DNA from 3 places in the Pseudomonas sp. 273 genome. Region 1 is predicted to be linked to each of the others. Evidence: predicted binding sites of a transcription regulator. Region 1 holds the regulator's gene; each other region holds the start of a gene.

Region 1 (9,630 bases):
GACACCAGCCAGCGTTCGTGGTTCTCGTGCTCCTCGCGGGGCGGGCGGCGGGCCATGGCGCAGCGCCCCTCAGCCGACGAAGCCTTGCAGCTTCAGTTCGATGGAGCGCGGGTTCTCGCCCTCGGCGATGGACAGCAGGCCTTCCATGAGCATTTCCCGGTAGCTGGACTGGCGCAGCACCAGGCTCTTGAGCTTGTTGCCCACCGGCAGCAGCAGCAGGTTGGCCATGCCCACGCCGTAGATGGTGGCGACGAAGGCCACGGCGATGCCGTTGCCCAGCTGGCTGGGGTCGGCCAGGTTGCCCATCACGTGGATCAGGCCCATGACCGCGCCGATGATGCCGATGGTCGGCGCGTAGCCGCCCATGGCCTCGAATACCTTGGCGGCCTGCAGGTCGCGGCCTTCCTGGTTGAACAGGTCGACTTCGAGGATGCTGCGGATGGCTTCGGGCTCCACGCCGTCCACCAGCAGCTGCAGGCCCTTGCGCGCGTAGGGGTCGCGCTCGGCATCGGCGACGGTTTCCAGGCCCAGCAGGCCTTCCTTGCGCGCGGTCATGCTCCAGCCCACCACGCGGTTGATGCCGCCGGCCAGGTCGATCTTCGGCGGCAGGACGATCCAGCGCAGCAGGCTCAGGGCGCGCTTGAGCACCAGCACCGGGGTCTGCACCAGGGCCGCGGCCAGGGTGCCGCCGACCACGATGAGCGCCGCCGGGCCGTTGGCCAGGGCGCTGATGTGCCCGCCCTCGAGGAAGTTGCCGCCGATGATGGCGACCAGCGCGAGGATCAGGCCGACGAGGCTCAGTACATCCATCAGCCACAGGCCTCGGAGAGGTGCCGGCCGATGTCGTCGAGGCTGTACACGGCGTCGGCCAGGCCGGCCTTGGCGATGGCCATGGGCATGCCGTAGATCACGCAGCTGGCCTCGTCCTGGGCCCACACCTGGCTGCCGCTCTGCTTGAGCATGCGCGCGCCCTCGCGGCCGTCGGCGCCCATGCCGGTGAGGACCACCGCCAGGACCTTGTCGCCGTAGGCCTTGGACGCCGAGCCGAAGGTGACGTCGACGCAGGGCTTGTAGTTCAGGCGCTCGTCGCCGGGGAGGATGCGCACCACCCCGCGCGAGTCGATCATCATCTGCTTGCCGCCGGGCGCCAGCAGGGCCAGGCCGGGGCGCAGGTGGTCGCCGTCCTCGGCTTCCTTGACGCTGATCTTGCAGAGCTTGTCCAGGCGCTCGGCGAAGGCCTTGGTGAAGGCCGCCGGCATGTGCTGGATCAGCACCAGGGGCGCGGGGAAGTTGGCCGGCAGCTGGGTCAGCACCCGCTGCAAGGCTACCGGCCCACCGGTGGAGGTACCGATGGCGACCAGCCGGTAGGGCTTACGCTTTGGCGAGGCGGAGGCCGCCGGGGCTGTGGCAGGGGCTGGCTGCGCCGAGGCGCGCGGCGCGGCGCTGGCCGGCGCCGGGGTACTGGCACCGCTGCCGGGGGAACTCAGGAAGGACGCATAGCGGCGGTTGGCACGGGCGATGCTGTGGACCTTCTCGCAGAGCAACTGGCGCACCTTCTCGGGGGTGCGCGAGATGTCCTCGAAGTTCTTCGGCAGGTAGTCCACCGCGCCGGCGTCCAGGGCGTCGAGGGTGACGCGGGCGCCTTCGTGGGTCAGCGAAGAGAACATCAGGACCGGCGTCGGGCAGCGCTGCATGATGTTGCGCACCGCGGTGATGCCGTCCATCAGCGGCATCTCGTAGTCCATGGTGATGACGTCGGGCTTGAGCGCCAGCGCCTGCTCGATCGCCTCGCGGCCGTTGGTGGCCGTGCCGACCACCTGAATCTGCGGGTCGGCGGAGAGGATCTCCGAGACGCGGCGGCGGAAGAATCCCGAATCGTCCACTACCAGGACTTTGACAGCCATAAACACTCCTGATTGAAGCCTTGCGGGCGCGCGGGCGTCCCCGCGCGCCGGGTCAGATACGCCGCGCGTAGCGCTTGAGCATGCTCGGCACATCGAGGATCAGGGCGATGCGCCCGTCGCCGGTGATGGTCGCCCCGGCCATGCCGGGGGTACCCTGGAGCATCTTGCCCAGGGGCTTGATCACCACCTCTTCCTGGCCCACCAGCTGGTCGACCACGAAACCGATGCGCTGGGTGCCCACCGAGATGATCACCACGTGGCCCTCGCTGGATTCGTCGCACTGCGCGCCCGGCACCAGCCAGCGCTTGAGGTAGAACAGCGGCAGGGCCTTGTCGCGGACGATCACCACTTCCTGGCCGTCGACCACGTTGGTGCGCGACAGGTCCAGGTGGAAGATCTCGTTGACGTTGACCAGCGGGAAGGCGAAGGCCTGGTCGCCGAGCATCACCATCAGCGTCGGCATGATCGCCAGGGTCAGCGGCACCTTGATGACGATCTTCGAGCCCTGGCCCTTGGCCGAGTAGATGTTGATGATGCCGTTGAGCTGGGAAATCTTGGTCTTCACCACGTCCATGCCGACGCCGCGGCCGGACACGTCGGAAATCTCGGTCTTGGTCGAGAAGCCCGGGGCGAAGATCAGGTTGTAGCAGTCCGACTCGCTCAGGCGCTCGGCGGCGTCCTTGTCCAGCAGGCCCTTCTCCACCGCCTTGGCGCGGAGGATGTCCGGGTCCATGCCCTTGCCGTCGTCGGAGATCGACAGCAGGATGTGGTCGCCCTCCTGCTCGGCGGACAGCACCACCCGGCCGCCGCGCGCCTTGCCGGCGGCCTCGCGCTCCTCGGGCGACTCGATGCCGTGGTCCACGGCGTTGCGCACCAGGTGCACCAGCGGGTCGGCCAGGGCCTCGACCAGGTTCTTGTCCAGGTCGGTCTCCTCGCCCACCAGCTCGAGGTTGATCTCTTTCTTCAGGTTGCGCGCCAGGTCGCGCACCAGCCGCGGGAAGCGTCCGAAGACCTTCTTGATCGGCTGCATGCGCGTCTTCATCACCGACATCTGCAGGTCGGCGGTGACCACGTCGAGGTTGGCCACGGCCTTGGCCATGGCCTCGTCGCCGCTGTTGCTGCCCAGGCGCACCAGGCGGTTACGCACCAGCACCAGCTCGCCGACCATGTTCATGATCTCGTCCAGGCGCGCGGTGTCCACGCGCACCGTGGTCTCCGCCTCGCTGGCGCTCTTCTCGTGGGCCGGCGCGGGAACGGCGGCCGGGCGCGGGCTGTCCGCGGGCTTGGCGGCCGGCTTGGGCGCGGGCTTGGGCTTGGCCACGGCGGCCGGCTCGGCGGCCTTGGCCGGCGCGGGGGCGGCTGACGGGGCCGGCGTGGCGGCAGCGTCGGCGCTGAACTTGCCCTTGCCGTGCAGTTGGTCCAGCAACGCCTCGAATTCGTCGTCGGTGATGTTGTCGCCGCCGGCGGCGGGCGCCTCGGCTTCGGCCGGCGCAGCGGAGGCGACAGGCGCAGCGGGTTCTTCCGTCGCACCGCCGAACTTGCCTTTGCCGTGCAACTGGTCGAGCAGCGCCTCGAACTCGTCGTCGGTGATCTCGTCGCCAGCGGCCGGCGCTTCGGCCGGAGCGGGCGCAGCGGCCGACTCTTCCGGCAGGCTGCTGGCGCCGCTGAACTGGCCCTTGCCGTGCAACTGGTCGAGCAGGGCCTCGAATTCGTCGTCGGTGATCTCGTCGCCGGCGCCGGCGGCCCCGGCCTGCGGCGGCTGTTCGGCCTGCGGCGCCTGGTCGCCCGGCTGCAGGGCGTCGAGCAGTTGCTCGAACTCGGCGTCGGTGATGTCGCCATAGGCGGCCGGCTCGGCGGCGGGTTCCGGCGCGGCGGCTTCTTCCTGGGGCGCGGCTTCGACGGCGTCGTCGTCGCCCGGTTCGGCCAGGCGCGCCAGCGCGGCGAGCAGCTCGGGGGTGGCCGGGGTCGGCTCTTCCTGGTCGCGGACCTGGGCGAACATGACGTTGACCGTGTCCAGCGCCTGCAGGACCACGTCCATCAGCTCGGAGGTGACGCGGCGTTCACCCTTGCGCAGGATGTCGAAGACGTTCTCCGCCACGTGGCAGCATTCCACCAGGGCGTTCAGCTGGAGGAAGCCGGCGCCGCCCTTGACGGTGTGGAAACCACGGAAAATGGCATTGAGCAGGTCCATGTCGTCCGGCCGGCTTTCCAGCTCGACCAGTTGCTCGGACAGTTGCTCGAGAATCTCGCCGGCCTCCACCAGAAAGTCCTGGAGGATCTCGTCATCGGCGTCGAAGCTCATTCGGTGCTCCCCACGGTGTGTTCACACACCTCAAAAACCAAGGCTGGACAACAGGTCATCGACATCGTCCTGACCGGATACGACGTCCATTCTCTTATCGGCAGCAACCTGCGGACCTTCACCCTTGGACGATCTTTCTTTTTCGACGGCCGTGCGCAGGCCCTCGTGGTCGTGCTCGATACCGGCGTAGCGATCCACCTGCCCGGCCATCCAGACCAGCTTGACCAGGTTGCTCTCCACCTCGGTGACCAGCCGGGTGACGCGCTTGATCACCTGCCCGGTGAGGTCCTGGAAGTCCTGCGCCAGCAGGATGTCGTTCAGGTGCGCAGAGAGCTTGCGGCTGTCCTGGGCGCTGCTGTAGAGGAAGGCCTCGACGCGCTTGGCCAGCTCGCGGAAGGCCTCAGGGCCCAGCTCGCGGCGCATGAAGCGCGACCACTGTTCCTGCAGCTCCTTGGCCTCGCCCTCGATGTGGCCGACCAGCGGCGTGCACTCTTCCACCAGGTCCATGGTGCGGTTGGCCGCCTTCTCGGTCATCTGCACCACGTACGACAGGCGGTCGGTGGCGTCGGCGATCTGCGACATTTCCTCGGCGTGGCGCGAGCGCGGGTCGATCTGGAAATTGACGATGGCGTTGTGCAGCTCGCGGGTGAGCTTGCCGACCTCCTGGTAGAGGCCGCGGTCACGGGCCTGGTTGAGCTCCTGGATGAGCTGCACGGCCTGCTGCACTTCGCCGCGCTCCAGGCTCTCGACCAATTCGCGCGCGTGTTTCTTCAGGGTCGACTCGAAGTCGCCCCCCTTGGATTCGTTGACGAGATCCATGACGCCCTCTTGGTCGGCTTCAGCCGCCGACCCGCTCGAATATCTTCTCGATCTTCTCTTTCAGCACCTGGGCGGTGAAAGGCTTGACCACGTAGCCGTTGACCCCGGCCTGGGCCGCTTCGATGATCTGGTCGCGCTTGGCCTCGGCGGTGACCATCAGCACCGGCAGGTGCTTCAGGCGCTCGTCGGCGCGTACCGCGCGCAGCAGGTCGATGCCGGTCATGCCGGGCATGTTCCAGTCGGTGACGAGGAAGTCGAAGTTGCCGCTGTGCAGCATCGGCAGCGCGGTGGTGCCGTCATCGGCTTCCGCGGTGTTGGTGAACCCCAGGTCGCGCAGGAGGTTCTTGATGATGCGCCTCATCGTGGAGAAGTCGTCCACGATGAGAATTTTCATGTTCTTGTCCAAACCTGCCTCCGTCCAGTCCCGGCGCGCAGTGGCGGGCGCGCCTTGAATACCCTTGGGCGGGCGCCCTGGCGGCGCCTGCCGTGTTGCTTGTCCGCGGCGGAGCGGGCTGCCGGCGCCTGCCGTCCCCTCCCCGCACGCTCGCCGGCCTTCATGGCGAAGGGCCAGCACCTATCGCGCCGACGGGATTCTATACGCCCCGCCGGAAAATTCCGTTACTTCCTTGTGTCCACCGGTCGATCAGTGCGCACGCCACTCCGACAGCCGGGCCCGCAGGCGCGCGGCGCACTGGCTGTGCAGCTGGCTGACCCGCGACTCGCTCACCCCGAGCACCTCGCCGATCTCCTTGAGGTTCAGCTCCTCGTCGTAGTACAGCGCCAGCACCAGGCGCTCGCGCTCGGGCAGCTTGGTGATGGCGTCGGCCAGCGCCTGCTGGAAACGCTCGTCCTCCAGGCCGTGGGAGGGCTCGTTGTCCAGGTGCGTGGTGTCTTCCGCCGGGCCCTGGGCGCCTTCCTGCAGCAGGTCGTCGAAACTGTAAAGGCGGCTGCCCTGGGTGTCGCTTAAGATCGCGTAGTAATCGTCGAGGCTCATATTGAGTTCGGCAGCGACTTCCTGATCTTTAGCGTCGCGTCCGGTTCGCGCCTCGATGGTGCGGATCGCGTCGCTGACCAGGCGGGTGTTGCGGTGCACCGAACGCGGCGCCCAGTCGCCCTTGCGCACCTCGTCGAGCATGGCCCCGCGGATGCGGATGCCGGCGTAGGTCTCGAAACTGGCTCCCTTGCCCTGGTCGTACTTCTTCGCCGCCTCGAGCAGGCCGATCATCCCGGCCTGCATCAGGTCCTCCACCTGCACGCTGGCCGGCAGCCGGCCCAGCAGGTGGTAGGCGATACGCTTGACCAGCGGCGCATAGCGCTGGATCAGTTCTTCCTGGGAATTGCGCGCCTGCGTCTTGCTGTACATAAGCGCTCCGGAGCCGCTCATCATACGGTCGAACCCGTGGTCGGATGCTGCACCAGGCGTTCGACGAAGAACTCCAGGTGCCCGCGCGGGTTGGCCGGCAGCGGCCAGCTGTCGACTTTCTGGGCGATGGCGCGGAAGGCCAGCGAGGCCTTGCTGCGCGGGAAGGCTTCATACACCGAGCGCTGCTTCTGCACGGCCTTGCGCACCGACTCGTCGTAGGGGATGGCGCCGACGTACTGCAGCGCCACGTCGAGGAAGCGGTCGGTGACCTTGGTCAGCTTGGCGAACAGGTTGCGCCCTTCCTGCGGGCTGTGCGCCATGTTCGCCAGCACGCGGAAGCGCGTCATGCCGTAGTCGCGGTTCAGCAGCTTGATCAGTGCGTAGGCATCGGTGATCGAGGTCGGTTCGTCGCAGACCACCAGCAGCACTTCCTGGGCCGCGCGGACGAAGCTGACCACCGAATCGCCGATGCCGGCGGCAGTGTCCACCAGCAGCACGTCGATGTTCTCGCTGATGTCGCTGAAGGCCTGGATCAGCCCGGCGTGCTGCATGGGCGAGAGCTGCACCATGCTCTGCGTGCCCGAGGCCGCCGGGACGATGCGGATGCCGCCGGGGCCCTGGAGGATCACGTCACGCAGGTCGCATTCGCCTTCGATGACGTCGGCCAGGGTGCGCTTGGGCGAAAGCCCCAGCAGCACGTCGACGTTGGCCAGGCCGAGGTCGGCGTCCAGCAGCATGACGCGGCGGCCGAGGTCGGCCAGCGCCATCGCCAGGTTCACCGAGACGTTGGTCTTGCCGACGCCACCCTTGCCACCGGTGACCGCGATTACCTGAACGGGATGCATACCCATAGTCTTACCTTGTCTCTTCATCGTCCCCGGCGCGGTGGGCGCCTGGGTCTGCCGGTCGCGGTGCTCTCCCGCCACCAGCGCTTACGGATCTGCTCGAGCATCCGTATCCGCCTGGAACCCCCGCGTGCGGGGGCGCCCCTGGAATCCGTCAGCCGACGTGTCGCGCCGGCTGCTGATAGAGGCCGGCGAACATGCCGGCCATGGTGTCCTCGCATGGCTCCTCGGGAGCCTGCAGGCTGACCGCGCGGCTGACCAACTGGTGCGCGCGCGCCACCTGCAGATCATCCGGAATTCGCGGCCCGTCCGCCAGATAGGCAACCGGCATGCGTTGTGCTATCACCAGCGCCAGGGCCTCGCCCAGGCTGCCCGCCTCGTCCAGCTTGGTCAGTATGCAACCGGCCAGGCCGCAGCTGCGATAGGCGTGCCAGGCGGCCTTGAGCACCTGGCTCTGGCTGGTCGCGGCCAGCACCAGGTAATTCTTCACGTTCAGGCTCTGCGCCGCCAGGGCCTCGAGCTGCATGCGCAGCGCCGGGTCGCTGGCCGGCAGGCCGGCGGTGTCGATCAGCACCAGGCGCTTGCCCGCCAGCGGCGCCATGGCCTGCAGCAGCGACTGGCCGGGGTCGACCAGGGTCACCGGCACGTTGAGGATGCGGCCCAGGGACTTGATCTGCTCCTGGGCGCCCAGGCGGAAGCTGTCCATGCTGACCAGCGCCAGGTTGTGCGCACCGTACTTGAGGACGTAGCGCGCCGCCAGCTTGGCCAGGGTGGTGGTCTTGCCCATGCCGGCCGGGCCGACCAGGGCGATCACCCCGCCCTGCTCCAGCAGGTCGGCGTCGGGGGTGCGGATCGAGCGCGCCAGGTGGGCCAGGAGCATGCGCCAGGCCTGCTTGGGGTCGGCGATCGAGGCCACGCGCTCGAGCAGTTGGCGGCCCAGGTCCGCCGGCATGCCCATGCGCTGCAGGCGGCGCCACAGGCCGGCCTGCTTCGGGCGCTGGTGCTGCAGCTGGCTCCAGGCGATGGAGCCCAGCTGCACTTCGAGCAGCTCGCGCAGGCCGTTGAGTTCGAAGCGCATGGCGTCCAGTGCCTGCTGGCTGACGGCGGCCGGCGCGGCGGCGGGCGCCGGGGCGGCCATGGCCTCGGCCAGGCTCGGGCGTTTGGCCGGCTCGGCGCCGTACAATTGACGGTCCTTGCGCGCGGTGGCGGCGGCGCGCACCGGGCTGTCCAGCTCGGCGCGGGCCTGGGCGATGCGCTGCTGGGTCTGGCGCAGCTCGGCCTCCAGCGCCGGGTTCGGCTTGCTGGCCGCTGCCGGCGGCTGGTAGTCCAGCGCCGCGGTCAGCTCGACACCGCCGGCGACCCGGCGGTTGCCGATGATGGCGGCATCCGCGCCCAGCTCGTCACGGACCAGTTTCATGGCCTGACGCATATCGGCGGCGAAGAAGCGTTTAACCTGCATGGCGCTGTCCTTCAGTTCTGTCCAACGGTGGCGACGATGGTGACTTGCTTGTTATCCGGAATTTCCTGGTAGGCCAGCACGCTCATGCTCGGCACCGCCATCCGCGCGAAACGCGACATCATCGCGCGGATCGGCCCGGCCACCAGCAGGATCGCCGGCTTGCCGAGCATTTCCTGGCGCTGTGCGGTCTCGACCAGCGAGCGCTGCAGTTTTTCCGCCATGCCCGGCTCCAGCAGAATGCCGTCTTCCGAACCTTGCCCGGCCTTCTGCATGCTGTTCAGCAAGATCTGTTCCAACCTGGGCTCCAGGGTGATCACAGGCAGCTCCGGCTCTAGTCCCACAATGCCTTGGACGATTGCGCGGCTCAGCGCCACCCGTACCGCGGCCACCATGGCGGCGGGATCTTGACTCTTGGCGGCAACGTTGGCGATGGCCTCGGCGATGGTGCGGATGTCGCGCACCGGCACCTGCTCCTGCAGCAGGTTCTGCAGGACCTTGAGCAGGGTGGACAGGGAAATCAGCCCCGGAACCAGTTCTTCCGCCAGCTTCGGCGAGGTCTTGGCCAGCAGCTGCAGCAGTTGCTGGACTTCCTCGTGGCCGAGCAGCTCATGGGCATGCTTGTGCAGCACCTGGTTGAGGTGGGTGGCGACCACGGTGCTGGCGTCCACCACGGTGTAGCCCAGGGACTGCGCCTGGTCGCGCTGGCCGGGCTCGATCCACACGGCTTCCAGGCCGAAGGCCGGGTCCTTGCCGGCGATGCCGTTGAGGGTGCCGAAGACCTGGCCGGGGTTGATCGCCAGCTCGCGGTCCGGGTAGATCTCCGCTTCCGCCACGCTGACGCCCATGAGCGTCAAGCGATAGGCGTTGGGCAGCAGGTCGAGGTTGTCGCGGATGTGCACCGAGGGCATCAGGAAGCCCATGTCCTGGGACAGCTTCTT
Region 2 (9,630 bases), 200 kb from region 1:
ACCAGCTCGCCCAGGCTCCTGATGCCCTGCTGCTCCATCAGCTTGTTCAGGCGGCTGGCGACCAGGTACTGCTTGTTGGCACCCAGGACGATGCCGCAGGCCTTCTCCAGGAAATCCCGGAACAGCTCGAATTCCATGTTGGTCGATGTCACCGATCACGCCTCTTTCCAGTTGGCCCGGCGCCGGTCCGGACGCCAGGCGGCCGGGGTCGCCCCCGGCCGTTGCAGACTACCCCGAAGTGCCCTCCTCAGCGTGCGTCCGCCGCCTTGATGCGCTCGACGACACGCGCCGCCAGGTCATCGGGCCGGAACTTGGCGAGGAAGTCGTTGGCCCCGACCTTCCGCACCATCGCCTGGTTGAACACCCCGGACAGCGAAGTATGCAGGAGAATGTGCAGGTCCTGCAGCCGCGGATCGTGGCGAATCTCCGCGGTCAGGGTGTAGCCATCCATTTCCGGCATCTCGATGTCGGAGATCACCATCAGCAATTCCTGGCCCGGATTGCCAGCAGCGGCAAGCATCTGTTGAAGGTAGTCCAGCGCCTGGCGTCCGTCATTGAGCGCGAGCACTTCCACGCCCACGGTCTCCAGGCAGCGGATCAGCTGCTTGCGCGCCACCGAGGAATCGTCCACCACCAGCACCCGCTTGCTCACCGCCTGGGCCTGGGTGTCGGCGTCGATCACGCCTTCGGAGATGTCCTCGCTGGTGGGCGCGACCTCGGCGAGGATCTTCTCCACGTCGATGATCTCCACCAGTTGCTTGTCCACCCGCGTCACCGCCGTCAGGTAGTGCTCGCGGCCGGTGCCCTTGGGTGGCGGATGGATCTCCTCCCAGTTCATGTTGACGATGCGCTCCACCGAATGCACCAGGAAGCCCTGCACCTTGGTGTTGTACTCGGTGATGATCACGAAGCTGTTGTTGATCTCGCGCAGGCCGCGACGGCCGGTGGCCATCGACAGGTCGAGGATCGGGATGGTGCCGCCGCGGATGTTCGCCACCCCGCGCACCACCGGGCTGGACTTGGGCATCACGGTCAGGCGCGGGCACTGCAGTACCTCCTTCACCTTGAACACGTTGATGCCGTACAACTGGCTGCCATCCAGCCGGAACAGCAGCAGTTCGAGACGATTCTGCCCAACCAGCTGCGTCCGCTGGTTGACCGAATCCATGACTCCGGCCATTGCGCCCCCTTCGTATCCGCCGTGCCGCGCATGGCGACAATCGGCACGAGCCTTGCTTGAAGTCGTGGCATGAAACTGCCAACGACGTTTTTCCGACGGCCCCGAGCCCATGTCCGGTCACTCTGTGGAGTGCTGTGCATGCTGGGCGCATTCGCCCCGGGTCCGACCTGGGCCGACGACTTTACCGCGCCCGAGATTCTTATCGGCTCCACCCAGGGCTTTCTTGAGTTCAAGGTGGAAGATTATCTGCAACGCAGCGGTATCGACGCGCGCTACGAGATAGAAGTGGCACGCATCGACCCGCGCCTGCGCCTGGCGGCCTGCGACAAGGACCTGACGCAGTCACTGGAAAGCCCCGCGCAGCCCGTGGGACGCGTCTCGGTGCTGGTGCGCTGCGACGGTTCCTCGCCCTGGTCGGTGTACGTGCCGGCCCAGGTCAAGCTGTTCCGCCAGGTGCTGGTGACCACCCTGCCGCTCAAGCGCGACCACGTGCTGGAGCCGGGCGACATCAGCCTGGTGGAGCGCGACATCGGCCTGCTCAGCCAGGGCTACCTGACCGACCCGCAGCAGGCCGTCGGGCAGAAGCTCAAGCGACCGACGGTCAGCGACCAGATCCTCGCCCCGGTGTTCCTCGAACAGGCCGCGGCAGTGCGCAAGGGCGACCAGGTGGTGATCCGCGCGCAAACCGGCACGGTCAACGTGGTGATGCCCGGCGAAGCCATGGCCGACGGGGTGCCCGGCGAGCAGATACGCGTGCGCAACCTGCGTTCGCAGCGCATCATCAGGGCCCGGGTGGTGGAACCAGGCGCGGTGCAGGTCACGCTCTAGCGGCGGAAGTCTGGCGCTGGCGCGCCCGCCTTCACTAAACTGTGCGAAGGTGCACGAAAAACCGCCCTAAAGTTTTCTGGATGTCAGCCGAAACCTACAGGCAAGCGTCCTAAACCCGCAGAGGTTCACTACCATGGTCATCGACTTCAACCGGCTGAACAATGCCAGCGCGCCGGTCTCCACCGGCAGCACCGGCAAGCCCCAGGCCGGCCGTGGCGAAGCCGCCGGCAGCGAAAGCGCCGGCAGCGCGCAGGCCACTGGCAGCGGTGAGTCCGTGCAACTGAGCAGCACCGCCCAGCAATTGCAGAAAGCCAGCGACCAGCTGAAAGACCAACCCGTCGTCGACTCGGAAAAGGTCGCGCGGCTCAAGCAGGCCATCGCCGATGGCAGCTACCAGGTCGACAGCCAGAAAGTCGCCGGCAAACTGCTCGACTTCGAATCCCAGCGCTGAGCGCGGGGTTTTCCAAGGACGCCCTGAACGCCGAGCCGCCATGCCGAACGCCAGCCTGCTCCACCTGATCACCGAGGATATCGGCGCCGCCGAGGCTCTTCTGCAGCTGATCGAGGATGAATTCCACGCCCTCGAGGCGCGTGACCTGGAGCGCCTGCAGGGCCTGCTCGAAAGCAAGCTGCCGCTGCTCCAGCAGCTGGAGCGCAATGGCCGCCAGCGCAGCGAGGCACTGCGCCAGGCCGGCGTCAGCAGCGACCGCGCCGGCCTCGCCGCGCTGGCCGCCCAGGGCAAGGTGGCGCCGACCACCGTCGAACTCAGCGAGCGCCTGGCGGCGCTGCTGGAACAGTGCCAGCAGGCCAACTTGCGCAACGGCCGCGTCATCCGCAACGACCAGCACGCCACCGGGCGCCTGCTGGACATCCTCCGCGGCCAGGACACGCCCAGCCTCTACGACCGCCGCGGCGGCGCGACCCAGGGCAACCGCCAACGTCCCCTCAGCCAGGCCTGAGCCCTGGCGCCCGGCCAGGCGATGCGGCAGAATGCCATCGCCTTGCAAAAGAAAATTCCCACAATAAATACATCTGGAGATCGTAGGACCGTGGCAAGCCCGTTCGCCGAGGAAAATGGCCCGCAACCGCCGAAGACGCTCAAGGCGGCCGTGGAGATCCAGGCCAACCTGCGAATCCTGATGGACAGCCATGACCCGCTGGTGATCAGCTTCGCCGAGCGCAACCAGCGTTTCCAGAGCTTCGTCGTCGCGGTAGACCGCGAGCGCAACCGCGTGGCCCTCGACGAACTGATTCCCAATGACGGGGAACGTTTCCTGCAGAACGGCGAGAGCTTCCGCATCGAAGCCTTTCACGAAGGCGTGCGGATCGCCTGGGAATGCCAGCAGGGCGCGCAGTTCAGCGAACTCGACGGCGCCCGCTGCTACTGGCTGCCGATGCCGCCGGAAATGCTCTACCACCAGCGCCGCAACGCCTACCGCGCCACCCTCAAGCAGACCCAGCCGGTCACCGTGGAACTGGCCGGCGACAAGCTCAAGGCCGCCCTGACCGGCAACCTGCTGGACATCTCCGCCACCGGCTGCAAGGTGCGCTTCGCCGGCGACGTGCACGAGCGCCTGCAACCCGGCCAGCTCTACGAGCGCTTCACCGCCCGCCTGCCGTTCGGCGCCATCACCGTGGAAGTGGAACTGCGCCACGTGCACTTCGACGAGAAGGTCAACACGAGCTTCGCCGGGCTGCGCTTCAACCGCATGAGCGGCCTGGAGCAGCGCCACATCGAACGCTTCGTCTACCAGCTGCAGCGCGAAGCGCGGCGCTTCGAGAAAGACGAGCTGTTCTAGCGCCCGCCAGCCAGCGGGCGCTTCCCTTCCCCTGCCCTACCCCGGCCGGCTCTCCTCTTCCTCCTCGGCCACGGCAGGCGCCTCGGGCTCCGCCGGCGCCGGAGCGGTCTTCATCTGCTCCGTCACCGTCTCGTCGGCCACCCGCGGGTCGAGCGCCGCCGACAGTGGCGAGGTGGCCAGGCTGTCCGGCGTGGGCACGTGCTTGACCGGCGCCTCGTCGACGCGGTGCAGGCCGCTGACCTTCTCCGGGCGCACGCGCCAGATGACGATCAGCGCACAGGTCGCGGCGAAGGCATAGAGCATGTTCGGCCCGAAGGCGCGCATCAGCGCGCCGGTCGCCAGCGGGCCGATGCAGGCGCCGACGCCGAAGGTGACCAGCAGCATGGCGGTCAGCGATACCCGCCGTTCACCCTCGACGTGGTCGTTGGAGAAGGCCACCGCCAGCGGGTAAAGGGTGAACTGCACCAGGCAGACCATGAAGCCCATGGGCACCATGGCCTCCATCGGCAGCGACGGCAGCGCCGCCAGCGGCAAGGCGAACACCAGCAGCAGGATGCCGGCGTTGCGGATCAGCAGCGCGCGGTCGTAGCGGTCCGACAGCCAGCCCAGCGGCCACTGCACCAGCAGCCCGGCGAAGATGCATACGCCCATGAACACGCCGATCTGCTCGACGCTCAGGCCCTGCTCGGTGGCGTACAGTGGCGCCAGGCCGTAGAAGGAACCGATCACCAGCCCGGAGACCAGCACCGTGGTCAGCGACTGCGGCACCCGCTGGATGAAGAAACGCGGCTCCAGCGGTGCCGGGCGCAACGGCGCGGGGTGGACCTTGTGGGTGATGGACACCGGGATCAGCGACAGGGCGAAGGCCAGCGCGATCATCATCGGCAGGTCCGGCCCCAGCCCCGGGTGCACCACCAGGATCAGCTGGCCGGCCACCAGCCCCAGGTAGGAGGCCACCATGTAGCCGGCGAACACCGCGCCGCGCTGGCGCGCCTCGGCCTGCTCGTTGAGCCAGCTCTCGATGACCATGTACTGGCACATCATGCCCAGGCCGATGAGCGTTCGCAGCAGCAGCCAGATCGCCGGCCAGCTGGTCAGGCCGATGCCCAGCACCGCCGCGGTGACCAGGCCGCCGCAGGCCACGTAGGCACGGATGTGGCCGACCCGGGCGATCAGCCGGTGGCCGATCTTGCCGCCCAGCACCAGGCCCAGGTAGTAGGCCGCCATCATGGCGCCGATCCACAGGCCGTCGACCTTCTCGGCAGCCAGGCGCAGGCCCAGGTAGGTACTCAGCAGGCCGGAGCCGGTCAGCAGGGTGAGGGTGGCGAAGTAAAGCGCACGGAAGGCAGTGAAAATCCGCATCGGACCTCCGGTCCAAGACGGGCGGCAGGGCGCCGCCGTACTACACAAAGCCGCCCGCGCGAAGGCGGGCGTTCGCTACCAGCCTAGAGCCTGGCGCGAGGCGCGTCGAGCCCCATGACGGGTACGCGGTGGAAGGCGTCGTCCACGGCAAAGCCGGTGGTCGGGACCCGCCGTGGCGGGCCCCGCGCAGGTCACGCCTGGGCAGCGAGAACGCGCCGCTCCCAGGGGCTGATCTCGTCGAAGAAGCTGGTCAGCTCCATCTCCTTGCTGGCCGCATAGCCATCGACGAATTCGGCGCCGAACATCCGCCGCGCCAGCTCGCTGCGCTTCAGGCGGCGCAATGCGTCGTACATCGTGCAGGGCAGCAGCAGCTCGTCCGGCACCTCGAACTCGCCCTGGATGGCCGTGTCGGGCTCCAGCTCGTTCTCGATGCCGTGCAGGCCGGCGGCCAGGCTGGCGGCGATGGCCAGGTAGGGGTTGGCGTCGGCGCCCGGCAGGCGGTTCTCCACCCGCCGCGCCACCGGCGGGCTGGCCGGGATGCGCAGGCCGGCGGCCCGGTTGTCGTGGGACCAGCAGGCGTTGTTCGGCGAGGCGTAGGGGTGGCACAGGCGCTGGAACGAATTGACGTTGGGCGCGAACAGCAGGGTGAAATCGGCCAGGCAGGCCTGAAGGCCGCCGATGAAATGACGGAAAGCCGGGGTGGCCTCGCCATCGGCGTCGCTGAAGATGTTGCGGCCCTCGCCGTCCACCACGCTCTGGTGGATGTGCATGGAGCTGCCCGGGGTGTGCGCCAGCGGCTTGGCCATGCAGACCACCAGCAGGCCGTGCTTGAGCGCCACCTCCTTGAGCAGGTGCTTGAACAGGAAGGTCTGGTCGGCCAGCAGCACGGGGTCGCCGTGCAGGAAGTTGATCTCGAACTGGCTGGTGCCCATCTCGTGCATGAAGGTGTCGCGCTCCAGCCCCACCGCGGCCATGCAGCGGTAGACGTCCTCGAAGAACGGGCGCAGGCCGTTGTTGGATGAAACGCTGAACGCCGAGTGGCCCATCTCGCGGCGGCCATCCAGGCCCAGCGGCGGCTGGAACGGCTGGTGCGGGTCCGGGTTGGGGGCGAAGACGAAGAATTCCAGCTCGGTGGCCACCACCGGCTGCCAGCCATGCTCGGCGTAGCGCGCCACCACCTGCTTGAGCAGGCCGCGGCTGGACAGGCCGGAGGGCTGGCCGTCCAGCTCCACCGCATCGCAGATGGCCAGGGCACGCGGGGTGTCGCTCCAGGGCAGGCGGTGCACCTGGGTGGGCTCGGCGACCAGGGCCAGGTCGCCGTCGTCGCTGCCGTAGAAGCGCGCCGGCGGGTAGCCGCCCATGATGCACTGCAGCAGCACGCCGCGGGCCAGCTGCAGGCGCCGCCCGGAGAGGAAGCCCTCGCCGGTCATCACCTTGCCGCGCGGCACCCCGTTGAGGTCGGGGGTGACGCATTCGATCTCTTCGACTCCAGCCAGGTGCTCGGCGAGCGGGCTGCGTCCTTCGCTAGTCATGACTTCTTATCCTTGTAATACGGCCGCACAGGCTGTGCGACCCGTACAAAATACGCACCGGTCGTTCGATATTTCAAGCAGGCAAAGGGGATGTTTCTGTTCGCGAGCAAGCTCGCTCCTACGAAGAGCGCGGCCCCATCCTGTAGGAGCGCGCTTGCTCGCGAACCGCCTCTGGTTTCCCCCGCAGCTCCATCGCGAACAGTGGAGGTGATGGGTATCGCTTCGCTCAACCCATCCTACGGGGCTGCCCCGCCCGCACCATTCCCATGTAGGAGCGCGCCCTGCGCGCGATATCGCGGGCAGGGCCCGCTCCTACGGGTTACGCCACACACCGCACCCATGAACGAAAACGCCGCCCCGAGGGGCGGCGCTTCGAAACGGGCGGTCCGTCACAACAACCGGGTGAACAGCCAGTACAGCGAGGCGGACAGCACGATGGCCGCCGGCAGCGTCAGCACCCAGGCCATCAGCAGGTTGCGGATGGTGCGCATCTGCAGGCCCGAGCCGTTGGCCGCCATGGTGCCGGCCACGCCGGAGGACAGCACGTGGGTGGTGGACACCGGCAGGCCGTACATGTCGGCCGCGCCGATGGTGAGCATCGCCACCACCTCGGCCGAGGCGCCCTGGGCATAGGTCAGGTGGCTCTTGCCGATCTTCTCGCCGACGGTCACCACGATGCGCTTCCAGCCGACCATGGTGCCCAGGCCCAGGGCGATGGCCACGGCGATCTTCACCCACAGCGGGATGAAGCGGGTGGCGTCGTCGATCTTGCCCTTGAACGCCTGCAGGCGCGCCTGGGTGTCGGCGTCGAAGCCGCCGACCTTGTCCTTGTCCATCACGCGGATGGTCTCGGAGGCCAGGTACATGTCGTTGCGCACGTTGGCCATGGCCTCGGCGGGCACCTTGGCCAGGCTGCCGTAGTTCTTCACCTCGGCGCCTATGCTGCCGGTCAGCGCGGCCAGCGAGGGCACCAGGGCCGGCTTCAGCTCATGGCTGCGGATGTATTCCGAGAGCACCGGGCGCGGGTCGGCCGGCGCCGTGGCCTGGGTGCTGCGCAGCAGGCCCTGCTGGGTGGCCTCGGCGAGTACCACGAAGGCGGTGGTCTGGTCGGCCGGGATGGTGCGGTTCAGCGCGTAGGCCATGGGTACGGTGCCGATCAGGATCAGCATTATCAGGCCCATGCCCTTCTGCCCGTCGTTGGAGCCGTGGGCGAAGGACACCCCGGTGCAGGTCAGCACCAGCAGGCCGCGGATCCACCACGGCGGCGGCGCCTTGGCCTTGGGTGCCTTGTATAGCGCACGGTTCTTCACCAGCAGGCGCAGGGCCAGCAGCAACAGCGCCGAGCAGACGAAACCGATCAGCGGCGAGAGCAGCAGCGAGTAGCCGACCTTGCTCGCCTGCGCCCAGTCCACGCCGCTGGTGCCGTCACGCCCGTGCATCAGCGCGTTGGCCACGCCGACGCCGATGATCGAGCCGATCAGGGTGTGCGAGGACGACGCCGGCAGGCCCAGCCACCAGGTGCCGAGGTTCCACAGGATGGCGGCGATCAGCAGGGCGAAGACCATGGCGAAGCCGGCAGAGGAGCCGACTTGCAGGATCAGCTCCACCGGCAGCAGGGCGATGATGCCGAAGGCCACCGCGCCGCTGGAGAGCAGCACGCCGAGGAAGTTGAAGCAGCCGGACCAGACCACCGCGAAGTGCGGCGGCAGCGAATGGGTATAGATGACGGTGGCCACGGCGTTGGCGGTGTCGTGGAAGCCGTTGACGAACTCGAACCCGAGGGCGATCAGCAGGGCCACGCCCAGCAGCAGGAAAGGCGTCCAGGTGGTGACCGCGCTGGCCACCTCGTCGACGTCGTGGACCAGGCTCCAGGCGGAGAACAGCAGGCCGACGGCCAGCAACGCATAGAACGCCAGGGCGGTGAGGCGGCCGGGCTTGCCGTCCAGGTGCGGGCGGCCTTCGACGACGGCGGCGCTGGCCAGGGTTTCGCTAGTCATGCGGGAAAATCCGGTTGCGGGGGATGACCGCGCCAGCATGACGGGCAAGTGTGACAATTTATGTCTGGCGAGCCACGAGCGCCCGGCAAGCCAGGCCAAGCGGCGACCCCGCGCAAAGGTCGCCCTGGTGTAGGGCGTATAACCGTTCGCGGTTATACGCCGCCTCACCTTGCTCATCGACCCTGCCTCGGTCGAGCCGGGGAAATGCGTGACCAGCGCCAAGCCCGGAACCGAGCGGGCCGGTAACCAAGGTCAAACGGCGGATAACGCCTGGGGCGTTATTCGCCCTACGCCGCGCCCGGCCCTTGGCGCGGACTCAATACCGCTCAGGCACCACCATCTCCCCCGGCGTCGGAATCCGCACGTAGTCGGCATGGCGCTGGCGCATCGGCAGCTCGACGTGCAGGTGCGCCACCTCCTCGTAGGGCACCTGGCCCAGCAGGTGGTGGATGCAGTTCAGCCGCGCGCGCTTCTTGTCGTCGGCCTGCACCACCCACCAGGGTGCCTCGGCGATGTGGGTGCGCTCGATCATGATTTCCTTGGCCTTGGTGTAGGCCTCCCAGCGCCGCCGCGACTCCAGGTCCATGGGGCTGAGCTTCCACTGCTTGAGCGGGTCGTGGATGCGGCTCAAGAAGCGCATGTGCTGTTCCTCGTCGGTGATCGAGAACCAGTACTTGATCAGCTGGATGCCCGAGCGCGCCAGCATGCGCTCGAACTCCGGCACGCTGCGGAAGAATTCCTCGTACTGCTCGTCGTTGCAGAAGCCCATCACCCGTTCGACGCCGGCGCGGTTGTACCAGCTGCGGTCGAACAGCACGATCTCCCCCGCCGCCGGCAGGTGCGAGACGTAGCGCTGGAAGTACCACTGGGTGCGCTCGCGGTCGTTCGGCGCCGGCAGCGCGGCCACCCGGCACACCCGCGGGTTGAGGCGC
Region 3 (9,630 bases), 2.7 Mb from region 1:
CTGCGCCGAACTGGGCCTGGACATGGACCAGGTGGTGCGCGCCAAGCTGGCCGACAGCGAAAGGCGCTTCGTGCATGGCTGACCGGCATTTCGACGAACTGGCCACGCGCTTCGCCGAGAAGATCTACGGCGGCGCCAAGGGCGCCATCCGCCTGGCCGTGCTGCAGGCCGACCTGGCCGAAGCGCTGCCCGAGCGCCCGCTGCGCGTGCTCGACATAGGCGCGGGCCTGGGCCACATGGCGCTGTGGCTGGCCGAGCGCGGCCACCAGGTGACCCTCGCCGAACCCGCCGCGCCCATGCTCGAAGGCGCCCGCCAACGCTTCACCGAGGCCGGCCGCGCGGCCACCTTCATCGAGGCGCCCTGGCAGGAACTGCTAGGCCGCCTCGACGAACCCTACGACCTGGTGCTGTGCCACGCCGTGCTGGAATGGCTGGCCGAGCCCCAGGCCATCCTCCCCGTGCTGCACCAGCTGACCGCCCGCGACGGCTGGCTGTCGCTGGCCTTCTACAACCGCGACGCGCTCATCTACCGCAACCTGCTCAAGGGCCACTTCCGCAAGCTGCGCAAGCAGCGCTTCGCCGGCGAGGGCCAGAGCCTGACGCCGCAGCAGCCGCTGGACCCGCGCGAGCTGGAAGCGGCCATGGCCGCCAGCTGGAACATCGAGGCACGCAGCGGCGTGCGGGTGTTCCACGACTACATGCCGCAGGAGTTCCAGCACAAGGCCGAGCCCCTGGACCTGGTGGAAATGGAACTGGCCTACCGCCGCCACCCGGCCTTCGCCGGCCTGGGCCGCTACCTGCACTGGCTGTGCCGCCCGCGCGAATAGGTGCACAATCGCCGCATCACCGTCGTCGCCCGTGCCCCGGCGCGGGCGGGAGCCCCGCATGTCGCCACGCCTGATCCTGCTGCCGCTGCTCGCCGCACTCGCCGCCTGCCAAAGCCAGAACCCCTACACCAGCCAGTCGCTGCCGCCGCCCCCGGTGCCGGCCCAGGCCAGCGCCCCGGGCTTCGACCCCGGCGCCTACCCGGCCGCGCCACCGGACTACGGGCGCTACCGCTCGTGGAACTGGACCGGCGCGCCCAGCGGCGCCACCACCTATGGCAGCTCGCTGCAGGATGCAGTCAGCGAGGGCCTCGACCAGGTCGGCCTGCGCCCGGCGCGCCCCGGCGCCGCGCCGGACCTGCGGGTGAGCGCGCGGGTCAGCAGCGAGCAGCGCACCCGCCAGGTCACCGATTACTATGGCGGCGGCTACTACGGCGGCTGGAACGATCCCTGGTACGGCGCCTCCATCCCGGTGACGCGGACCTACGTGGTGCAGGTCAACGTGGTGCGCATCGAACTGTACGACGCCCATGACAACCACCCCGTCTGGGACGCCTCGGCCGAATACGAGCCCAGCGGCAACCAGAGCGAGCAGGCCCGGGGGCTGCGCGAGGCGGTGCGCAAGGCGTTGTCGGGCTACCCGCCGCACTGATCGGCACCGTCCGGCTTTGTTGCCAGAAAACTGCGGAATAGGGCCGTTTCGAGACATTTCGGCACTTGCCTTTGCCGACACTCTGAGCTTCGATGAAGACTCTGTCTGGAGTATGCCGACCATGATCCGCCGCCTGCTGTTGCTGGGCCTGCTGCTGGGCCTCGCCGCCTGTGAGACCGTCAACCTCAACCGCGACTACGATTCCAGCCGCGACTTCGCCATGTACCGCAGCTGGGCCTGGGCGCAGCCGGCCTTCGAGTACCGCCCGGACGACCCGCGCATCAAGAGCGACCTCACCGAGCAGCGCATCCTCTCGGCGGTGGCCGACCAGCTCGACCAGCGCGGCCTGCGCCCGGCCCAGGCCGGCGCCGCGCCCGACGTGACGGTGCGCACCTACCTGATCGTCGACCAGCGCCAGGACCAGGTCACCACCTACACCGGCGGCTACTGGAACGGGTACTGGGGTGGCTACTGGGGCGGCCCGGCGATGGCCGAGTCGCGCACCGTGACCTACAAGGTCGCCACCATCCAGGTCGACCTGCTCGACGGCAAGGACGGCAAGCTGGTGTGGCGTGGCAGCGGCGAGCAGATCATGCGCAGCAGCCCGCCGACCCCGGCCGAGCGCGAGGCGGCCATCCGCGAGACCGTGCAGAAGGTCCTCGCCCAGTACCCGCCGCGCGGATGAGCCTGCAGCACCGCCCGGTGGAAGCCGGCGACCTGGCCGAGGTGGCCGGCTTCGTACGTGACGCCGACGAGCTCTTCTACGCCTACCCCAAGGCGCAGTGGCCGTTCAGCGTCGAGCAACTGGCCGCCGCCGTGGCCGAGCGCCGCGCCAGCACCCTGGCCCTGCTCGACGGCCGCGCCGCCGGCTTCGCCAACTTCTACCTGAGCCTGCCGGGCGAATACTGCGCCCTGGGCAACATGATGGTCGCGCCCTGGGCCCGCGGGCACGGCGTGGCGCGCTACCTGATCGGCGTCATGGAAGGCCTCGCCCGGCGCGACTACGCTGCGCCGCTGATGAAGATCTCCTGCTTCAACGACAACGCCGGCGGCCTGCTGCTGTACGCCGGCCTGGGCTACCGCCCGGTGGGCATCGTCGAGCGCCAGGCGCCGGGCGGCCGCCGCGTGGCCCTGGTGCAGATGGAGAAAGCCCTTGAACCCGCCTGACCCACAGCGCGTGCTGATCATCGTCAGCAGCGGCCCGAGCACCCCGGCGCGCTGCGCGGCGCCCTTCTACACCGCCACCCTGCTGGCCTGCATGGACGCCGAGGTGACCCTCTTCCTCAGCGGCGAGGGCGTGCAGCTGGCGCGCCAGGACGTGGTGGACAACCTCTACGCCGCCCCCGGCGGCGAGCCGCTCAGCCACTTCATCCAGCAGGCCAAGGAAGCCGGCGCGCGCCTGCTGATGTGCCGCGCCCCCGGCGTGCCCATCGACGAAAGCGCGCTGATCGACGAAGTCGACGAAATCGCCAGCGGCGGCGAGCTGGCGCGGATGATCCTCGAATACGACCGGGTGCTGACCCTGTGAAGCTGCACGGCCTGGACTTCCCCGACGACCTGCTCTACGCCCCGGACTACAACCTGTGGCTGCGCGAGGAGCCCGACGGCGCCGTGACCCTCGGCCTGAGCGCCTACGGCTGCGCGCTCTACGGGCAGATATTCGCCTTCACCCCCAAGCGCGACGGCTGGCACGTCGAGCGCGACCGCAGCTTCGGCGTGGTCGAGTTCGCCAAGGCCGCCTCCTCGGCGCGCAGCCCGCTGGCCGGCACCCTGCTGGTGAGCAACGAGGAAGTGCAGCGCCGCCCCGGCCTGATCAACCTCGACTGCTACGGCGAAGGCTGGATGGTGCGCCTGCGCCCGGACGACTGGGCCGCCGCGCGCACCGGCTTCGTCAGCGGCCAGGCGGCGCTGGACGCCTTCGCCGAACGCATGCGCCTGGACGCCTTCGACCCCCGGGGCGACGACGTCCAGGCCCTGCGCCGCGACTGAGCTTAAGCAAGCCGTAAGCATCGCCGGTCTAACCTGGGCGACCGCAAGCTCCCCCACAGAAGGAGTCCGCCATGCCCCGGCTTCCCGCCCTCGTCCTCGCTCTACTCGCCCTCTCCGGCTGCGCCGGGCAGAGCAGCTACAACCTCGGCGCCATCGAGTCGCCGGTGAAGGAATCCTTCGGCCTCGACGACCTCGAACGCCAGCCCATGATGGGCGCGCAGTTCCAGCAGCAGGGCGGCTTCTCGTCCCAGCAGCAGCGCCTGCTGATGGGCCCGTGAGCACGCTCTAGTCCACCCGGAAGCCCGCCAGCTGCTGCTGTTGCTCCACCGCCAGGCGGGCCAGTTCCAGGCTCGCGGCGGCGCTCTGTCCGGCGTTCTCCACCACGCTCTGGATGCTGTCGTTGAGCTGGGTGATGTTCTGGCTGATCTCGTGGGCCACCGCGGTCTGCTCCTCGGTGGCGGTGGAAATCTGCGCGTTGCCGTCGGCGATGCGGTCGATGGCGTTGGCGATGTGCCGCAGCGCCTCGCCGGACTCGCGCGAATGCCGCACGCTCTCCCCGGCCCGCTCGCGGGACTCCTGCATCACCCCCACGGCCTGGCGCGCGCCATTCTGCAGCGCGTCGATCATGCCGCGGATCGACTCGGTGGCCTTCTGCGTATTGCTCGCCAGGCTGCGCACCTCGTCGGCCACCACGGCGAAACCGCGCCCGGCCTCGCCGGCCCGCGCCGCCTCGATGGCGGCGTTGAGCGCCAGCAGGTTGGTCTGCTCGGCGATGCTCTGGATCACCCCCAGCACGCTGCCGATCTCGTCGCTCTGGCTGTGCAGGCGGTCGATCACCCCGGCGCTCTCCTGCACCGCCTGGGACAGCCGCTCGATGGCTCCCAGGTTGGCCTCCACCAGCTCGGTGCCCTGGTGCGCCTCGCGGCGCACGTCCTCGGCCACCCGCGCCATGTCCAGGGCGTTCTCCGCCACCTGCTGCACCGCGGCGCTCATCTCGTGCACGGCGGTGGCAACCATGGCGGTCTGCTCGCCCTGGCCGTTGGCGGCATCGCTGACCTGGGCGCTGATGGCGCTCATCTGCTCCGAAGCGCTGGCCAGCTGCACGGAGGCGCCGCCCAGGTGGCGGATCAGCCGCTGGAAGTGCTCGAGCATGGTGTTGAAGGCCCGGGCGGTCTGCGCCAGCTCGTCGCGGCCCACGGCCTCGGCGCGCAGGCTCAGGTCGGAATTGCGCTGCACCGTGGCGATCACCCGGCTCAGCTGCTCCAGCGGGCGGTTGATGGAACGGCTGACCAGCAGGCTGAACAGCAGCATGCCGACCAGCACCACCACGGCGATGACCACGAAGCTGTGCTTCATCGCCTGGTAGCGCGCGGTGGAGGCCTGGTTCAGCGCATCGCCCTCGCGGACCTGCAGCTGCGCCAGCTCCTCCAGCGCGTCCCCCAGCGGGTCGAAGGCCGCATACAGGCGCCGCACGAAGCTGCCGTCGCTCTCGCTGCGCAGGCTGCCGTCGGTCTGCCCCAGCAGCGCCTCCACCAGCTTGTCCACCTCGGCCATGCGCGCGCGGATGCCGGCCACCATCTGCCGCTCGGCATCGGTCATCTTGCTGCCCTGGACGATGCCCCAGGAGTCCTCGATGCTCGTCCGCGCCTCGCCGATGGCGCCACGCAGCGCCTCCACGTCGACCACCCCGGCGCGGTACTTGTGCAGCGCATCCACCATGTTCACGGCATAGGCGTTGGAAATCAGGTTGAGCCGGTTCACCGGCCGCATGCGGTCGCTGAACAGCTCGTCGAAGTCATCATTGAGCTGGCCGGCGTTGTAGGCCGCCAGCGCCATCACCCCGGCCAGCACCAGCAGGGGCAGGAACGCCAGCGACAGCAGGCGGGTACGTACGCGGAACTGGTTGAGCATCGCATCTCTCCTGGGCTGCTCGAACTCGTGCGCGGACCACGCCACCGCGATCCGCTCGTCTCGGCGAATGGATCGGCCTTCCAGGGGAGAACTGGACCTGAGGGTTAAGTAGGAAACATCCCTCCATTTCGAGAGACGCTTCCCAGGAAAGGGCTGCTAGGGTGAAAGAAACCCCACGCCCGGGAGGCCGGATGCTCCGCCAAGCCCTCGCCCTGCTCCTGCTGCTGGCCAGCCTCGGCGCCAGCGCCGACCAGCCGGCGCAACCCGGCTTCGTCTACCTCGACCAGGTCCTGAAGAACGCCCGCTACGAAGCGCGCTACTACAGCGGCGACAACTTCGTCGGCACCCGCATCGACGGCTACGAGAGCCCGCGGGTGATCCTCACGAAAGAAGCGGCCACGGCCCTGGCCGACGTGGAACGCGACGTCGCCCTGAGCGGCCTGCAACTGAAACTCTTCGACGGCTACCGCCCGCAACGCGCCGTGGCCCACTTCCAGCGCTGGGCCGCGGACCTGGCCGACACCCGCACCAAGGAGCGCTATTACCCGCAACTGGACAAGGTGGCGCTGTTCCGCGACGGCTACATCGCCAGGAAGTCCGCCCACTGCCGCGGCAGTACCGTGGACCTGACACTGGTCGACGCCAGCACCGGCCAGGAACTGGACATGGGCAGCCACTTCGACTTCTTCGGCCCCATCTCCCACCACGGCACCGGCCTGATCACCGTGCAACAGACACGCAACCGCGAAACCCTGCGCAGCGCCATGCAACGCCACGGCTTCGAGCCCTACGCCAACGAGTGGTGGCACTACACGCTGAAGCAGGAGCCCTACCCGAACACCGCCTTCGACTTCCCCGTGAAATAGCCTGCCGGCTTTTCGTAGGAGCGAGCTTGCTCGCGAATGGAGCTTGCCGGCGAGCGTGGGAGGTGGGCTTTAGAGCGCCCTCTCCCTAACCCTCGGCTGCGCGCCCCGCCCTGAAGGGAGAGCGGACCGTTCGGCGTGCTTGACTGTTATGGAGTTAGCCGGCAGCACTAAAGGTTCTCAGCTGAAACCATTTGTTCTCTCGGCACGGACAAGCCCCCTCTCCCTTCAGGGAGAGGGCTGGGGAGAGGGCAAGACGTCAATCCCCGCACCAAGCTCCCAGGCGAAACACCGTTCGCGAGCAAGCTCGCTCCTACAAGAGCATGGCCAGCCCGCCCACCTCAGGAATAGGCTCAGCCAGAACCTGCAAACGGGAAGCCCCATGAGCACCGTCGACGACCAGACCAACCCACACGCCAGCGAACAAAGGACGCAAGACCGCCATCGCTTGCGAAACCTCCTTCTAGCCGGCGCCGAATCCGCTCCCACAGGGCACGCCGATGCGGCCTTCTTCGAGCACCTGCGCAACCGAATCAAGGAACAGCGGAAGAAGCCCGAACAACGACGATGAACCTGCACACCAGCCCGAACGTCGAACGACAGCCCCTCAACCAGGAAACCCCATGACCCAGCCCCCACCTTCGACGGTCAACGCTGGAGCAACGCCGAAGCCGACCGCATCGAACTGGCCGAAGCCAACCCGGACTGGCCCCGGCGCTTCGCCGAGGAAGCCGACGCCATCGCCGGCGCCCTGGCCCTGCCCGGCCTGAAGATCGAGCACTTCGGCAGCACGGCGGTGCCCGGCCTGAAGGCCAAGCCGATCATCGACATCCTCCTGCTACCGCCGCCGGGGGCCGACTGGCAAAGCCTGGTCGCCCCGCTGGAAGCCCTCGGCTACCAGTACTGGCGCGACAACCCGGCGCCGCAGCGGATGTTCTTCGTCAAGGGCATGCCGCCGCTGGGCCAAGGCCGCACCCACCACCTCCACGTGATGAACCTGGCCGACGCCGACCGCCACCTGATCTTCCGCAACTGGCTGCGCAACCATCCGCAGGACGCGGCCGAGTACCAACGCCTCAAGGAACAACTGGCAGAACGCTTCCCCACCGACCGCGAGGCCTACACGCAAGGCAAGGACGAACTGGTAGCGCGGATACTGGGCAAGGCACTGCGCGAACGGCAGATGAACGAGGCGGGCGGATCGGTACAGGGAGCCAGGACGTAGGATGGGTGGAGCACGCAGCGATACCCATGCGGCCGACGATGGGTATCGCTGCGCTCAACGCCATCCTACGCGGTGCAATACCCGCGGGTTCGCCACTAGAATCCAACCATCCCACAGGACTCGGTGAACCTCATGAAGAAATGGATTCTGCTGATTGCCCTCGCCCTGCTCGCCTGGCAGTACATGGACAACCCGTCCTGGCAGAACCATTTCTCCCGCTCGAAACCGGCCCCGATGAGCGTCGCGGAAGACGCCAACGCCCCCACCACGGACCTGATGCCACCAGCGGTAAGCATCCCCTCCGATAGTCCCACCCTCGATGCTCGCTGCGATGGCCGCAAATACTGCTCGCAAATGACTTCCTGCGCCGAGGCCAAGGCGTTTCTGCGCAGCTGTCCGGGGATGAAGATGGATGGAGACGGCGATGGGATTCCCTGCGAGGAGCAGTGGTGCAGGATGTAGCAGTCCGCCACAGGAAGGGTGCTGCCGGGGTTACAGGGGAAATGGCGGAAGGCAGTGGGAGTCGAACCCACCCAGGAACGGCTGCCGTCCCCCACCGGGTTTGAAGCCCGGCCACGCCACCGGGCGTGATTGCCTTCCATATTGATCTACAAGGCTTTTTCGCCAGCTTCCGTTGCCGACTCCGGTGGAGTGTCGAAGAAGTGTCGAAAATCCCTGGACGCATCACTGCCAAGAACAGCAATGCTGTTTCTTCCATCAAGAGCCCGGAACAACAGCCATTTCACTTAAGGCTCATAGTCTTCCGGCGGCTCGAAGCAATAAAACCTTCCATCCAGCCAGGGCTCGACTATATCCACTTTCAATGTGCGGATGTAGCTTTGGAAGCGCGAGTCCTTATGTGCATGAGGGCCGAATACGGACAACATCAAATAACGATTTTCCGGGCGGTCCTGCGCATAGAGCAGCCACAAGTCATGCTCGGACTCGCTCTCTTTCACAGTGCGTTTGAAGGGGTCACCGATTTTGCTCCAGCGCAGCAGGACCACTCGGCTATCGGTCAACTGGACATGACCGAAAGGCACCTGCCAAAGAGAGGCATCACGCCCCCAATGGAGCGGATGAATATCGCAGACCTTCAGGTTGTAGAAATCGACGTACAGGTCGTGCCAGGCGGGGAGGCTCATGAAGCTGTCGGTTACGAAGACTCGCGCAATCGACACGCAACCTCACTTGGAGTCCGGAAGCTTCCCGGTCTCGACAAAGTACTGATATTGGGCATCACCGGCACGCGCGGCCTGTTCCACGACCGCGAGCGGATCACGCGCGCCCTTCTTGGTCCTGGGCTTGGGCTTGCCGGTAGGTTTGGCCGCAGGCTGGCCAACAAGGTGCATCACCATAAAATCCCTCCTGAAACGGGGATTGCAATATTCACCATGGTAAGCGCTGATGCTTTTTTGAGCAATCGAGCCTGCCCTGCCGCCATTAGCCTTGCGGTCCCGGTGATCACCATGATGGCGGTGGTTAGGGAGTTTGCTCTGCACTGACACCTGCGCCCAGCGCCAACGCCGAATCCTCGCGAATCCGCCTTTCACTGCCGAAGCGCCGGGTAAAGCCAATGCGGTCGAAGTACTCCAGCAACTGGATGCTGCGCTTGCGCCCTATGCCGATGCGGTCGCGGAAGGCGGCGGCGCGGATCAGGTCTTGTTCGGTGCGTAGCTGCAGGGCTTGTTGGGCCAGTTGGCGGATCGTTTCGTCGGGGTAGAACAGGTCTTTCACCACCTGGTGCAGTTGGCCCAGGCGGGCAAGTTTGCGCAGCAGCAGGCGCATGGCGGCTTCGTCGACTTGCAGTTCGCGGGCCAGGTCGCGGGTCCAGGGGGGGTCGTAGGCGCCGGCGAGCAGCAGCGGCCAGAGGCGTTGGCGCAGGGCTTCGTCTTCGGTGCCGAGTTGTACGCGGTGGTCCGGCAGGTGCAGCCAGGGGCCGCTGCTTTCCACGGCCTGGCTGGCCAGGGCCTGTTCCAGCAGGGCGATGAAGACTGGGCGTTCCAGCTGCGCGAAGGCGTAGCGGCGCAGGCGGTCGCGGTCGGGGCCGAGTTCGTCGGGTTGTTCGGCGTGAAAGCGGGCCAGGGCTTGCAGCAGCTGTTCGCCGAGGGCGCGCCAGCGTTCGCCGGTGAACAGGCGGGGGCCGCCACGGGTGGTGATTTCCAC

Evidence for each region. The regulator FliA, encoded in region 1, starts transcription of late flagellar genes. The targets are predictions, from matches to a motif close to CTAAAGTTTNNNNNNNNNNNGCCGNTAA.
Region 2: flgM (flagellar biosynthesis anti-sigma factor FlgM) is a predicted target of FliA. The motif match lies at 2,075-2,102, and genes of this name have one in related genera.
Region 3: PKO50_RS00425 (methyl-accepting chemotaxis protein) is a predicted target of FliA. The motif match lies at 5,446-5,473, and genes of this name have one in related genera.

What each region holds. Positions count from the first base shown of each region.
Region 1 is NZ_CP116775.1:4,863,944-4,873,573, forward strand. It holds gene motD (flagellar motor protein MotD) at 1-56, opposite strand, end outside; gene PKO50_RS22110 (flagellar motor protein) at 70-810, opposite strand; gene PKO50_RS22115 (chemotaxis response regulator protein-glutamate methylesterase) at 810-1,904, opposite strand; gene PKO50_RS22120 (chemotaxis protein CheA) at 1,957-4,206, opposite strand; gene PKO50_RS22125 (protein phosphatase CheZ) at 4,237-5,025, opposite strand; gene PKO50_RS22130 (chemotaxis response regulator CheY) at 5,045-5,419, opposite strand; gene fliA (RNA polymerase sigma factor FliA) at 5,669-6,412, opposite strand; gene fleN (flagellar synthesis regulator FleN) at 6,409-7,239, opposite strand; gene flhF (flagellar biosynthesis protein FlhF) at 7,388-8,692, opposite strand; gene flhA (flagellar biosynthesis protein FlhA) at 8,704-9,630, opposite strand, start outside.
Region 2 is NZ_CP116775.1:5,061,766-5,071,395, forward strand. It holds gene cheR (protein-glutamate O-methyltransferase CheR) at 1-152, opposite strand, end outside; gene PKO50_RS23015 (chemotaxis protein CheV) at 248-1,180, opposite strand; gene flgA (flagellar basal body P-ring formation chaperone FlgA) at 1,319-2,008, shown strand; gene flgM (flagellar biosynthesis anti-sigma factor FlgM) at 2,142-2,459, shown strand; gene flgN (flagellar export chaperone FlgN) at 2,500-2,967, shown strand; gene PKO50_RS23035 (flagellar brake protein) at 3,058-3,807, shown strand; gene PKO50_RS23040 (MFS transporter) at 3,844-5,169, opposite strand; gene PKO50_RS23045 (glutamine synthetase family protein) at 5,361-6,599, opposite strand; gene PKO50_RS23050 (inorganic phosphate transporter) at 7,091-8,698, opposite strand; gene ppk2 (polyphosphate kinase 2) at 9,015-9,630, opposite strand, start outside.
Region 3 is NZ_CP116775.1:87,848-97,477, reverse strand. It holds gene PKO50_RS00465 (MazG-like family protein) at 1-82, shown strand, start outside; gene PKO50_RS00460 (methyltransferase domain-containing protein) at 75-827, shown strand; gene PKO50_RS00455 (DUF4136 domain-containing protein) at 886-1,476, shown strand; gene PKO50_RS00450 (DUF4136 domain-containing protein) at 1,598-2,161, shown strand; gene PKO50_RS00445 (GNAT family N-acetyltransferase) at 2,158-2,643, shown strand; gene PKO50_RS00440 (DsrE family protein) at 2,630-3,004, shown strand; gene PKO50_RS00435 (glycine cleavage system protein H) at 3,001-3,465, shown strand; gene PKO50_RS00430 (hypothetical protein) at 3,537-3,743, shown strand; gene PKO50_RS00425 (methyl-accepting chemotaxis protein) at 3,751-5,376, opposite strand; gene PKO50_RS00420 (M15 family metallopeptidase) at 5,568-6,242, shown strand; gene PKO50_RS00415 (hypothetical protein) at 6,622-6,810, shown strand; gene PKO50_RS00410 (GrpB family protein) at 6,919-7,464, shown strand; gene PKO50_RS00405 (excalibur calcium-binding domain-containing protein) at 7,597-7,926, shown strand; tRNA gene PKO50_RS00400 (tRNA-Sec) at 7,969-8,064, opposite strand; gene PKO50_RS00395 (hypothetical protein) at 8,052-8,969, shown strand; gene selB (selenocysteine-specific translation elongation factor) at 8,947-9,630, opposite strand, start outside.